3 regions of the Nonomuraea sp. NPDC049649 genome follow, and region 1 is predicted to be linked to each of the others. Evidence: riboswitches for the same ligand, from Rfam matches in the RefSeq annotation. Region 1 holds a riboswitch; each other region holds the start of a gene.

Region 1 (4,420 bases):
GCACGTCCATCAGGACGTGTGTGCTCTCGTTCGCCCCGCCCGGGGTGCGCACCGCGGTGACCTTCCCGTCAGGACGCGCGGTCTGCGCGGCGGCGACCTGCCGGGTGAGCGGCAGCCGCTGCTCGCCTACGGGAACGGTCAGCTCGTGGCGGTGCACGACCTGCTCGATCTGGAGGGAAGCGGCATACAGCAGGCCGGTGGAGGCGGCGACGAGCAGGAAAGGGGCGATGAGGATTCCGGCGTAGAAATGCAGGCGGAGGATGAGCGGCTTGAGTGAGGCCCAGACCGGCGACGGGCCGGGGGAGGGTTCGGGGGCGGCGTCAGGGCGTGTTTCGGTAGAAGTCATGGGGTCTCCGTGGAAGGGCGCGCGCCACGACGGGTGCGCGCCGCCGCGAGAAGGTGTGTTCGGCCGTACGTGGGGACGGCGGGGAAACGGGGCGGCCGGCCGCGGCCGTGAAACGGGCTTACGGCCCTGTCAGAGAGCGGCGGCGAACGGGGGAGGCCCGTGGCGGCGCAGGCTGGCGGCGAGCAGGAGCCGCCGCAGCCGGGCAGGCTCGTGATCCACCCGGGGGCGGAGCGGCTGCCGTCCGGTGACCGGCGGGACGGCGAGCAGGAGCAGCAGCCGGGCCCAGAGCACGCTCAGCGAGGTGACGGCCAGGTGCGCGATCATGGCCAGGGCGGCCTCGCCGCGCTCCAGCCACCACGACGACAGCAGAGCCACCGCCGCGTGGACCAGGAACATGCCCACCCCGCTGTCGCCATGGACATGGGTCAGCGGAACCGGCACCGGCTCGGCGCCGACGGTGAACAGGCAGTGCATGCCGTACTGGGCGGCCGAGCAGGCGGCGAGCAGCACGCCCCCGCCGCGCTGACAGGCTCCGATGGCGTACGCCCCGGCCCAGGTCAGCATCAGCGCCGGCACCAGGACACCGGGCGCTATGGCGGCGCCACCGGCCAGAACGTGCATCCCGGCCGACACCAGGACGCAGGCCACGGCGAACACCGTGGCACGCAAGGCACGTAGGAGGGGCCTGCCGACATGCACGTGCCAATCGTTCCACGCAGGCGTGCCGCTGACACCCCGCGAAGCCTGTACGGAGCGGTACGCGGTGAGTCGCCGCAGGCTGAGGGCACACCGGTCGTGAACCTTTCACGCCGATGCCGGACAGCCGCGTCACCAGCTGCGGATGTACGATGCTGCTCTCGCGGAGCAGCTGAGGAGGGTCGTGAACCTGGCCGAGCAGGGGGAGGGGTTCGCCGCGTTCTGGCAGGAGCGGCACCTGTGCACTCTTTCGACCGCCCGCTCCGCCGGGCCGCCGCACGTGGTGCCGGTGGGGGCGACCCTGGATCTGGAGACCGGCATCGCCCGCGTGATCACCTCCGGGACCTCGTACAAGGCCAGGCTCATCGGGGAGACCGGCGCGCCGGTGGCGCTGTGCCAGGTGGACGGCCGCCGGTGGTCGACGCTGGAGGGCCGGGCCGTGGTACGGACCGAACCCGAGCAGGTCGCGGACGCCGAGCGCCGCTACGCCGCCCGCTACAAGCCGCCCCGGCCGAACCCGTCCAGGGTGGTCCTGGAGATCGAGGTCACTCGCGTGCTGGGCAACGCGTGATCACAACGGGCGGTTGACGTGGGCGACCCGCCAGCCGTCCCTGGTGACGGTAAGCCGGGTGGTGGACAGGGGAGCCAGGTCGAAGCGGGCGGCGCCGAGCGGGCCGAGCCCGAGCGCGTGAGCCAGCGCCGCCCGGATCGTGCCGACACCGCAGACCACGACTCCGTCCGGCTCCTCCCGCACGCCGTCGAGCCAGCGCGCCACCCTGGCGGCGTGCGCGGTCAGCGGCTCACCGCCGTGCGGAGCGGCGCCGGGGTCTGACAGCCACAGGGCGAGCGCGTCCGGCTCTTCTTCCGCGACTCGCTCGTACGACAGACCGCCCCACCGGCCGCAGTCCGCCTCCGCGAGCGCGGCCGTCTCACGCACCGCCAGCCCCAGCGCAACGGCGGTCTGCCGCGCGGCGCTCACCGGAGCGACCCAGGCCGCCGTGACCCCGGCGAACCCCGCCGAGGCCACGACGACGGCCCGGGTCAGGCTGGAGGGGTCCGCGTCCTCGTCCGTGGGGAAGCAGGAACCGCGCGTACCCGGGGTGGTGGCGTGCCGGATGAACAGCACGTCAGCCTGGCGCGGCGGCGCCCACCGGAGCCGCGCCGCGCTGGGCCGCCCGGTCGCAGGCCCAGCCGAAGAGCGCGCCGAAGGCCGCCCAGAAGACGAGTTGGGTGCCGATCGAGGCGAGCCGGAACTCCCACAGCAGCGTGCCGGGGAAGCCGTCGGGCACCTCGTCGACCGTGGGCAGCAGCACCCAGGCGGCCACCACCGGCAAGAGGAACGCCACCACGGAGGCGAGCCATCGGGGCCACGGTCCGGCGTGGACGCGGCGGGACGTCGCCACCGCGATCGCCGCCGCGGCCAGCCCGACGAGGACCATCACCACGTACAGGAAGGTCCGGCTGTCGATGGTCTCGGGGTCGCCGACGGCAGGCGGGTTGGCCGGATATTTCAGGAATGGGACGAGAATGACCGCGACGAACGCCGTCCCCGCCGCCGCCAGCGCCAGCAGCCCGTCCGACCGCGGCCCGACCCGCCCGCGCAGCCCGGCGAACACCAGCGCGAAGATCCCGCCCACGGCCACCCCGTACAGCCCGGTCGCGAGGAACAGCCCCGCCTTCTGCACCGGCCTGCTGACCTCGGCCTCCGAGCCGTGGCCGTGCGAGTGCCCGTCCGCGGCCTCTTCCAGCGCGATCGCCGCGTCCACCTGCGGTTCCCCGAAGGCGAAGGCGAATCCGCCCGCGATCAGTCCGGCCAGGAGCCCCAGGAGCAGGCCCCTGACCACGAAGGTCCGTACCACGCCGTCCCCTAGTGGCACGGCACGCCGAGCAGGTGCCGCCCGTCGTGCATCAGCTCGTGCAGGAAGGCGCCCGTCTGCGAGACCGCGCCGTTGTCCATCAGGACGAGGTACGCCACGAGCAGCAGCACAGGCACGGCGAGCAGCCAGGGGCCGAGCCGTGGAAAGGGAATGGCAGACGGGGTGGACAGCCCGCTCATCGATCCTCCTCAGGGTTGACGCGTCCCATGTACCGAGGTCACGGCTGCCAAGCGACCTGGCTCCCGGGATCTGCGTCCCGGATACAGTGGCGCGTCCGCACCGGCTTCTCACCGGATTTCCCTTGGACAACCGTGAAATCCACCGGAACGTATCCTTTCTCCCCGTCCCCGTCAATGTGCCCAGGCTGTTCCGAAGGTGCAGGAACATCTATGAGACGATGCCGGACGTAGGCGACGGCGGAACGAGGAAGCCGGTGTGAATCCGGCGCGGTCCCGCCACTGTGACCGGCGAGCGGACCCCGAACACGCCACTGCCCGTGCGGGTGGGAAGGCCGGGGCGAGCGCTGACCCGGGAGCCAGGAGACTCACGCGGTCGCCTCCTCGAAGAAATTGGGGCGGATCTCCCCAAGAGAGGACGGTGGCCGCCATGCCACGATGCCGACACGACGCCATTTCCCCTGCTCGGCGTGGGCGCCTGCTTGACCGATCCCGCCCTGTCACGCCGGTCAGGAAAGGCTCCGCCCATGACGAGCTCACGCTCGCTCCCTTTCACGATCCTGCTGGTCGTCGCGCTGATGACTGGATGCGGCACCGCGCAGGTCTCCCCGCCCCGGCCCACCGCCGCCGGCTACCCGGTCACGGTGACCAACTGCGGGGTGACCACCACGTACCAGCGGCCCCCGCAGCGGGCGGTCACGATGAACCAGCACGTCACCGAGATCATGCTGGCCCTCGGGCTGGAGAGGTCGATGGCCGGCACCGCCTTCCTGGATGACCGCATCCCGCCCGAGTACCGAGCCGCCTACGACAGCGTGAAGGTGCTCGCGGAGGAGTATCCGTCGTACGAGGTCCTGCTGTCGGCCGAGCCCGACTTCGTGTACGGCGGGTTCCGCAGCGCCTTCGACGAGGGAGGGCGCAGCAGGGAAGCGCTGGCCAAGGCCGGGATCGACGCGTACCTCAGCCTGGAGGCCTGCCCGGACGGCCCGGTGACCGTGGATCTCCTGGAGGAGGAGATCCGTACCATCGGCCGGATCTTCGGCGTGCGGGACCGCGCCGAACGGCGCGTCGCGGAGATGCGCGCCGTGCTGGAGAGCGTCGAGGAGAAGGTGCGGGGCGCCGAGCCGGTCAAGGTGTTCGTGTACGACAGCGGCGACAAGACAGCGTTCACCGCGGGCGGGGCCGGCATCGGCAACGACATGATCAGCCGGGCCGGGGGCGTGAACCTCTTCGCCGACCTGGGCAAGGCGTTCGGCGACGTGTCGTTCGAGCAGGTGGCCGACCGCGCGCCCGAGGCGATCGTCATCTACGACTACGGCGACCGG
Region 2 (4,420 bases), on a different contig from region 1:
AGGGCGGCCGGGTGATCGGCATCGTCAACGCGGTCGGCAGCGCCATCGCCCGCGAGGTCGACGGCGGCGTCTACCTGCACGCGGGCCCGGAGGTGTCGGTGGCCTCGACCAAGGCGTTCACCTCGACCGCGGTGGCGTTCGCGCTGCTGGCGCTCCACCTGGGCCGGGTGCGCGACCTGTCGCCGGCCGACGGCCGGCGCATCTGCGAGGGCCTGCGCAGGCTGCCCGACCAGGTGGAGGAGATCCTCACCCAGGGCGACAAGATCGCCGAGCTGGCGCGCAAGTACGCCAAGCACGCGGGCATGATGTTCGTCGGCCGGGTCCGCGGCTACCCGGTGGCCCGGGAGGGCGCGCAGAAGCTCAAGGAGATCTCGTACGTGCACGCCGAGGCCTACCCGGCCAGTGAGCTCAAGCACGGCCCGCTCGCGCTGATCGGCCCGGAGATGCCGACGGTGGCGATCGTCCCCGACGACGAGCTGCTCGACAAGAACCTCACCACGCTCGGCGAGATCCGCGCCCGCGGCGGCAGCGTGCTGATGGTCGGCCACCGCGAGCCGGACGCCAAGCTGGCCGAGGACTGCATCGTGGTGCCCAAGAACGAGATCGAGCTGGACCCGATCCTGCTCACGATCCCGCTCCAGCTCTTCGCCTACCACGCCGCGGTGGCGCTGGGCAGGGACGTCGACAAGCCCCGCAACCTGGCCAAGAGCGTTACGGTCGAGTAGCGGAAAGGCGGGGTTAGCAAACCCTTACCGTTCGGCTGGGTCATAGTCGGAATCCCGCCCGTGTCGCCCGCGGAGGTGAGCGCCTAGGCTCGAAAAGGTGCCTCAGTCAGACCCTCACACTCCCAACCCCGACACTCCCAATCTCGCCCGGATGTACGACTACCTCCTCGGCGGGAAGGACAACTTCGCGGTCGACCGCGAGGCCCTGGACCGGCTGGCCGACCTCATCCCGGAGGCGGTGCCGCAGGCGCGCGCCGCCCGGGGGTTCCTCCAGCGCGCGGTACGATACGCCGCCGCGCAGGGCGTCGACCAGTTCCTGGACGTGGGCAGCGGCCTGCCCACGCAGGGCAATGTGCACGAGGTGGTCCCGGACGCCCGGGTCGTCTACGTCGACCACGACCCGGTGGTGGCCGAGCACGGGCGGGCGCTGCTGGGCGACCGGGACCGGGCGGTCTTCGTCGAGGCCGACCTGCTCGACCCGGTGCGGATGCTGGACCAGGCCGCCGCCCACCTCGACCCGGCCCGCCCGGTCGGGGTGCTGCTGGTGTCGGTGCTCCACTTCGTGCCCGACAGCGTGAACCCGCACGCCGTGCTCGCCTGCCTGCGGGGTGCGCTGGCGCCGGGCAGCCACCTGGCGATCGCGCACGCCACCTCCTCGGGCGACGCCCCGGCGGGCGGCACCCGCCGGGGCCCGGAGGAGATCCAGGCGTTCTTCGGCGACTTCGTCATGGTCGAGCCCGGCCTGGTGCAGGCCCACGAGTGGCGGCCCGACCGGCCGCGGCTGGTCGGCGGCACCCGGCTGCCGCTGCTGGCCGGGATGGCCTGGAAACCTTAGCGGGTGATATCCGGCATGTGTAACTCTGTGTGATCTGTCAATAACCTGAAGTGGATACTTCGGGGGAGGCGGTTCATGCGGCGAAGGCGGTTCCTCACATCGGGCCTGGGAGTGGCCGCCTGCCTGGCGGGCTGCGGCCGGTCTGCGGGGAAGCCGCCCGGCTCGTACGAGATCCTGCCCGGCGGCGAGCGCTGGGGGCGCGTCGCCGACGCGTTCGCCCGGGCGGCCCGCGCGGAAGGCTACAAGGTCGGCGGGCCGGGGCCGGTCACCACGCTCACCGTCACCGGGCTGCCCGCGCTCGCCGCCGCCGCGCTGAACGCGGCCGAGTCGCCCCTCGACGGCGCCACCCCGCTCGCCCGGCTGGCCGGCGAGGTGGGGGTGGTGCTGGTGCCGCAGGACTCGCGGTTCGCCACCTTCGACGCGTTCGGCGCCCACCTGCGCGCCGGTCCCGCCGGGACGCCGCTCGCGGGCGGGCCGCAGGGCTCGCCCGACCATCTGCTGTTCGGGCTCATCGCCCGGGGACTCGGCGCCGACACGCGGCAGGTCGACTACACCGGCTACCCCGGCACCGCCGAGGCCGCGGGCGCGCTGCTGGCCGGGCGCGTCGCCGCCGCGGCCGGCACGCTCGCCGGCTGGCGGCCCTACATCGACGGGGGCCGGGTGCGGGTGCTGGCCGTCTCGTGCGCCGAGCGGTTCCCCGGGGTGGACGCGCCCAGCCTGCTGGAGTGCGGAGTCCGGGTCAACTTCACGAGCTGGAGCGCCGCCGTCGGGCCCGGCGACATGCCCGAGACGGCCCGCGCCGCGGCCGTCGGCATGTGCGAGGAGGTGACCGGCTCGCCCGGCTGGCGCCGCACCTGCCAGGAGGGCGGCTGGTCGGTGGTCCCGCTGGCCGGGGAGCTCTTCGCCGCCTGGGTCGCCGCCGAGATCCGCCGCACCAAGACCGTGCTCCAGGACCTCGGCCTCCTCGAAAGCGGCAAGGGCACAACATGATGTGGTGGTTGCGGAAGCAGCCACTAGATGTAGGATCACGTTCGTTCGCCGGTCCGCCCCCGCCCGGGGCGGCGCAAAAGGGAACCCGGTGCGAATCCGGGGCTGCCCCGCAGCGGTGAGCGGGAACGACCGCCGTCAACGAGCACTGGAAGCCATCCGGGAAGCGACGGCCAGTAGGAGTGTGCCAGACGCCCGCGAGCCCGAAGACCTGCCGGCGATCCACCATGTCCAGGGCCTCGAGGGAGGGCCCGGGGGCGTAGCGGCGCGCGCCGCCGTGCTCTCGCGTGCCCTCACGGGGCCGAGCTCGCGAGGAGAGAGCACGTGACACAGATCGTCGAGGGTGACCGGCGGCAGGCCATCGAGGAGGCCGCCGCCCGGGTGATCACCGACCCGGCGAACTCGCGGGTGGCCGCCGGGCTGCTCGCCGAGGAGATCGCCGAGGAGGCCGCCGCGGAGGGGGTGCGGACGTTCTCCGAATCCGTCGCCGCCACCCACGCGGCCGGGCTGATCCAGGACGGGCTCGCGGAGTTCGTCGCCGCGCACGCCGCCGAGCTGGACGCGCTCGTCCGCGACGAGGCGGACGGCCGCTTCGAGTACTTCGGGCTGCGCACCGTCTACGACCGCTACCTGCTGCGCCACCCCGTCAGCCGGGCCGTGCTGGAACGGCCCCAGCACTTCTTCCTCCGCGTCGCCTGCGGGCTGTCGCGGACCGTCGCCGAGGCCGCCGAGCTCTACCGGCTGATGTCCAGCCTGTCCTACCTGCCCAGCTCGCCGACGCTGTTCAACGCGGGCGCGCGCCGCCCGCAGCTCTCGTCGTGCTTCCTGCTCGACTCGCCGCGCGACGAGCTGGAGGCGATCTACGAACGGTACGGTCAGGTCGCCCGGCTGTCGAAGTACGCGGGAGGCATCGGCATCTCGTGGACCCGGATCCGCTCCCGCGGCTCGCTGATCCGCGGCACCAACGGCCACTCCAACGGCATCGTCCCGTGGCTGCGCACCCTGGACGCCTCGGTCGCCGCGGTCAACCAGGGCGGCCGGCGCAAGGGCGCCGCCTGCGTCTACCTGGAGACCTGGCACGCCGACATCGAGGAGTTCCTGGAGCTGCGCGACAACACCGGCGAGGACGCCCGCCGCACCCACAACCTCAACCTGGCCAACTGGGTGCCCGACGAGTTCATGCGCCGCGTCGAGGCCGACGAGGTCTGGTCGCTGTTCGACCCGAAGGAGGTCCCCGACCTGCCCGACCTGCACGGCGAGGCGTTCACCCGCGCCTACCGGGCCTACGAGGCCGAGGGCCGCCACGTACGGCAGATCCCGGCCAGGACCCTGTACGGCCGGATGATGCGCACGCTCGCGCAGACCGGCAACGGCTGGATGACCTTCAAGGACGCGGCCAACCGCACCTCCAACCAGACCGCCCGGCCGGAGAACGTCATCCACCTGTCCAACCTGTGCACCGAGATCCTGGAGGTCACCAGCGACGGCGAGACCGCGGTCTGCAACCTCGGCTCCGTCAACCTCGCCGCCCACCTCGACGGGCACAGCGGCCTCGACTGGGAGCGGCTGCGCGCCACCGTCCGCACCGCCGTGCGGTTCCTGGACCGCACCATCGACCTCGGCTTCTACCCGACGCCCGAGGCCGAGAAGGCCAACCTGCGCTGGCGGCCCGTCGGGCTCGGCGTGATGGGGCTGGCCGACGTGTTCTTCGCACTCCGCCTGCCGTTCGACTCGCCGCGGGCGCTGGAGCTGTCCACCCGCATCGCCGAGGAGATCGCGCTGGCCGCCTACGACACCTCGGCCGACCTGGCAGCCGAACGCGGGCGGCACCCCTCGTACGACGACACCCGCGCCGCGACCGGCGTGCTCCACC
Region 3 (4,420 bases), on a different contig from region 1:
GCCACGGACCGGCCGCCGGCCAGCAGCAGGAGCGTGTCGGCGTACTGCCCGGCGAGCGTCAGGTCGTGCAGGGTGCTGATCACGGTGAGGCCGTCGGCGGTCCGCAGCCGGTCGACGAGTTCCAGCACCTGCTGCTGGTGGCCGAGGTCGAGCGCGGTGGTGGGCTCGTCGAGCAGCAGCACCGGCGCCTGCTGGGCGAGCGCGCGGGCGAGCACCACCCGCTGCCGCTCGCCGCCGGACAGCTCGCCGACCCGGCGGGCGGCGAAGGAGGTCAGTCCGAGCCGCGCCAGCACGCCCGCGGTGATCTCCCGGTCGCGGCGGCTCTCCCGTCCGAGGTAGGGGATGTACGGGGTACGTCCGAGCAGCGCGTAGTCGAAGACCGTCATGTCGGGCGGCAGGGCGGGCGTCTGCGGCGCGTAGGCGATCAGCCGGGCCCGTTCGCGGGGTTTGAGCCCGTGGCCGGGCCGCCCTTCGATGGCCACCTCCCCCTGGTGGTCGAGCACGCCCATGACGGCCTTGAGCAGCGTGGACTTGCCGGCGCCGTTGGGCCCGATGACCGCGAGCCACTCGCCCCGGTGCACGTGCAGGTCCACCCGGTGCAGCACGTCGCGCCCGCCGAGCCGTACCGACAGTGATTCGGCCCGGATCATGTCGCGGTCCCCCGCGTCATGCGCAGCACGGCCACGAAGAACGGCGCGCCGACGAACATGGTGACGACCCCGATGGGCAGCTCGGCGGGGGCGATGACGGTCCGCGCGAGCAGGTCGGCGAGGACCAGGAAGGTCGCGCCGCCGATCAGCGAGAGCGGCAGCACGCTGCGGTAGGAGCCGCCGGCGAGCCGCCGCACCACGTGCGGCACGACGATGCCGACGAACCCGATGAGCCCGCTGACCGCCACCGCGGCGGCGGTGGCCAGGGAGGCGGCCAGCAGCACCACGAACCGGACGCGGGCCGCCCGCACACCGAGCGCGCCGGCCTCCTCGTCGCCGACCGCGAGCACGTCCAGCATCCGCCCGTGCACCATCAGCACCGCCGCGGCGACGGCCGCGTACGGCAGGACAAGCCGGACCTGTTCCCAGCCGCCGCCGACGTCGCCCAGGATCCAGGAGTAGACGCGCCGCAGCTCCTCGACCCCGAGCTGCTGCACGAACGTCTGGACCGCGGTGAGGAACGAGGTGACGGCCACCCCGGCCAGCACCAGCGTCGCGGTGCCCCCGTTCCTCCCGGCGGCGCTGCCCAGCCCGTAGGCGAGGAAGACGCCACCGACGGCGCCGACGAACGCCGCGACGGGCGTGCTGGGCGCCGAGTCGGGCAGCAGCACGACGGCCACGGTGGTGGTCAGCCCGGCCCCGGCGGCGGCGCCCAGCAGGTACGGGTCGGCCAGCGGGTTGCGGAAGACGCCCTGGTATCCCGCCCCGGCCATGGCCAGCAGCCCGCCGACCACGGCCGCCAGCAGCACCCTGGGCAGCCGCAGCTCGTACAGCAGCCCCTGTTCGACGGGCGCCAGCCCGGAGTCGACGGACACCAGCGGCAGCCAGTCGGCGACCTGGAGGACGACCTGCCAGGGCGCGATGTCGGCGGCGCCGCCCAGCAGCCCGGCGATCATGACGGCGGCCAGCAGCGCCAGCCCCACGAGCAGCGCGCCCGGGCGGGCCCGGGCGGGCTTGACCTGCGCCACCGGGTCCTGCGCCCGCCCGGTGGCCTGCTCGGCGAGCACTACTCCGAGGCCGTCTTCGCCACCGCGTCACCGATGGCCTTCGCCAGGTCGACGACGCGCGGCCCCCAGCGGGAGGCGATGTCGTCGTCGAGCTCGATGACCCGGTCCTTCTTGACGGCGGTGAGGTTCTTCCAGCCGGGGCGCTGGGCCAGGGTCTCCTTGTTCTGCCGGCAGCACTTCACGTCGGCCAGGAAGATCAGGTCGGGGTCGGCCTGGGCGATGAACTCGGCCGACAGCTTGGGGTAGCCGCCCGCCGCGTCCGGTGCCTCGTCGGCGATGTTGGTCAGGCCGAAGAGGGCGTAGATCTGGCCGATGAACGTCTTGGACGTGAGCGAGTACGGGGTCTCGTCGAGCTCGTGGTAGTAGGTCAGGCCCTTCCCGGCGGCGGCCCCGGCGGCCAGCTCGTCCAGGGCGGTCTTCATGCCGTCGACCACCTCCTCGGCCTTGGCCAGGTTGCCGGTGGCGGTGCCGAGGTCGAGGATCTCCTGGTACGCCTCGTCGAGGGTTTCGGCGGCGGGCTCGTGCAGGACGGGGACGTTCACCTTGGTCAGCTCGGCGACCACGTGGTCGATGTCGTCGCTGACCACGACCAGGTCGGGCTTCTGGGCGACGATCGCCTCGACGTTCGGCTTGAAGCCGGACAGCTCGGTCCTGGGCGCCTCGGGCGGGTAGTTCGACTGGTCGTCGACCGCGATCACCTGGGGGCCGGCGCCGATGGCGAAGAGCGACTCGGTGTGGACGCTCGACAGGGAGACGATGCGCTCGGGCTTCTTCTCGATGGTGACCTTGCCGTTGGCGGCCTCCACCGTCACGGGGAAGCCGGCGCCGGTCTCGGTGGTGGCGGTCTGGCTGGTGGCGGGGGCGGGGTTGGCTGTCGTGCCGGTCTGGCCGCAGCCGGCCAGGAGCAGCGTTCCCAGCAGCGCGCCCGCGAGGGCCTTGCGTACGGGCCTCACGAGAGAGTCCTTTCACACTGTCGGAACCGAGAGACCCGCGATAAGCGACGGATCACCCTTTTCCACGAGGGATGATGACGTCACGCAGTGGCAGGCGACCTGGCTATGACAGTTGCGGGACAGCGCCGGACTCTCACCGGACTTCGCTGCGGCACTGCGCGTCGGACAAACGCTATCAATCCTCCTTTAGGCGTCGGCGTCAAGGGGTACGGAGCTGGATCTCCGCCTCCTCGATCACCTGCTGGAGGTGGAGGCCGCGGGCGGCGTCGAGCGGATGCCCGCCTTCCCGGACCGTGCGGGCGAACTCCTCGGCCACCAGGGGCAGCGGATCGCCGCCCGGGGTCAGCACCGCGGTGCCCTTCCTGCCGTACACGGCCGCGGTGGCGGGCGGCGGGTCGCCGGCCGCGGCCTGGGTCAGCGAGATCTCGCTGACCGCGCCGCCCTCGTGCTCCAGCAGCAGCCCGGTCCAGCGCAGCGGGTGGCCGTGGGCACGCACCCCGGTGATGCGGCCGAGCGCGGCGTCCATGAGGTCCAGCATGTGCGGCCCGGCGTCGAGCAGCGCGCCCCGCTCCAGCCGCCACGGGGTGGCGAACGGATGGTCGCCGGTGAGGACGCCGGAGATGTTCGCGGCGTGCCCGCCGAACGGCTCGATCTCACGGCACCGGTCAAGGAAGGCCCGAGTGCCCGCCGCGTACCGCAGGGTGAGCACGAGCTGGCTCGGCACGCCCGACTCGGCGACCGCGTCGGCGAGGCGGCGCGCGCTCGCCAGCGAGTCGCCGAGCGGTTTCTCCAGCAGCAGCGCCTTGCCCGCCCGCGCGGCCCGCACCGCGAGCTCCGCTTGGACCGCGGGCGGCACGCAGAACGCGAACGCCTCGCACGCGTCGAACAGCTCCTCCAGCCGCTCGTACACGGGCGCGCCGAGCCGCGCGGCCGACTCGGGCCTGCGCGCCCAGACGCCGGCCAGCCTGGTGTGCGGGCCCGCGGCCAGCATAGGCGCGTGCGCCATCTCGGCCCACGGTCCCGCTCCGACCAGCCCGACGGCCACCGGCTCCATCGTGATCCCTTTCCACGTGATCAGTCCCGATTCGTGACCCTACTCGGACACGCGCGATGACACGATGCCGTCATGATCACTTCCAACCGGCCTCTCGTGCCCTTCGTCGCGGGTGCCGTGGTCCTCCAGATTGCGTTATGGGCCGAAACGAGCCTGGCCGGCGTCTTCCTCGTGTTCCTGGACATGGATGGCCTCCTCGACGTGTTGCCGGTGATCCTGCTGGCAGGCCTGCTGGCGCTCCTGCTGCCGGTGCCGCTGGGCGTGCTGGTGGACCGGGTGGCACGCCGGTCGGCGCTGGTCTGGTCGGGAGTGGCCGGGGCGGTCGCGCTCGGCTCGCTCGTGCCCGCCGTCCTGACCGGCACGGTCACGCAGGTTCACCTCATGCTGGCGCTCGGGGCCGTGATGCTGGTGGCCTTCACGAGTGTGCTGTCGGTGGAGGCCTACCTCCCGGCGGTGACCGGGCGGGACCGGTTCGTGCCGGTGAACGCGCTGCTGTACGGGGTCGCCTCGGCGGGGGCGCTGATCTCCGCCGCAACCATGGGGCCGTTGTACACGCCGCTCGTAGTGACGGTGCTGGCGGTGCCCGCCGCGGGGTTCGTGGTCGCGGCGCTGCTGTTCCGGCAGGTGGACGTGGCCGAGGAGCCCGCACCGCCGCGGGCGGGGCTGTGGGGGGAGGCGGTGGAGGGGGTCCGGTTC

Evidence for each region. Region 1 has a riboswitch for cobalamin ahead of AB0J42_RS24285 (CbtB-domain containing protein). Riboswitches for the same ligand answer to the same signal wherever they lie in the genome.
Region 2: it holds a riboswitch for cobalamin, as region 1 does, so the genes downstream of both, AB0J42_RS16505 (ribonucleoside-diphosphate reductase subunit alpha) here and AB0J42_RS24285 (CbtB-domain containing protein) in region 1, are expected to answer to the same signal.
Region 3: it holds a riboswitch for cobalamin, as region 1 does, so the genes downstream of both, AB0J42_RS27605 (ABC transporter substrate-binding protein) here and AB0J42_RS24285 (CbtB-domain containing protein) in region 1, are expected to answer to the same signal.

Annotation. Positions count from the first base shown of each region.
Region 1 covers NZ_JBFAOH010000021.1:17,903-22,322, forward strand. Annotated here, with positions in the region: gene AB0J42_RS24260 (PepSY domain-containing protein) at 1-346, opposite strand, end outside; gene AB0J42_RS24265 (hypothetical protein) at 476-1,015, opposite strand; gene AB0J42_RS24270 (pyridoxamine 5'-phosphate oxidase family protein) at 1,188-1,613, shown strand; gene AB0J42_RS24275 (histidine phosphatase family protein) at 1,614-2,168, opposite strand; gene AB0J42_RS24280 (CbtA family protein) at 2,170-2,901, opposite strand; gene AB0J42_RS24285 (CbtB-domain containing protein) at 2,910-3,098, opposite strand; cobalamin riboswitch at 3,131-3,260, opposite strand; cobalamin riboswitch at 3,298-3,491, shown strand; gene AB0J42_RS24290 (ABC transporter substrate-binding protein) at 3,623-4,420, shown strand, end outside.
Region 2 covers NZ_JBFAOH010000010.1:193,509-197,928, reverse strand. Annotated here, with positions in the region: gene glmS (glutamine--fructose-6-phosphate transaminase (isomerizing)) at 1-725, shown strand, start outside; gene AB0J42_RS16515 (SAM-dependent methyltransferase) at 823-1,560, shown strand; gene AB0J42_RS16510 (tripartite tricarboxylate transporter substrate-binding protein) at 1,636-2,550, shown strand; cobalamin riboswitch at 2,583-2,781, shown strand; gene AB0J42_RS16505 (ribonucleoside-diphosphate reductase subunit alpha) at 2,872-4,420, shown strand, end outside.
Region 3 covers NZ_JBFAOH010000028.1:5,531-9,950, reverse strand. Annotated here, with positions in the region: gene AB0J42_RS27615 (ABC transporter ATP-binding protein) at 1-650, opposite strand, end outside; gene AB0J42_RS27610 (iron ABC transporter permease) at 647-1,678, opposite strand; gene AB0J42_RS27605 (ABC transporter substrate-binding protein) at 1,717-2,670, opposite strand; cobalamin riboswitch at 2,742-2,865, opposite strand; gene AB0J42_RS27600 (Gfo/Idh/MocA family oxidoreductase) at 2,870-3,724, opposite strand; gene AB0J42_RS27595 (hypothetical protein) at 3,797-4,420, shown strand, end outside.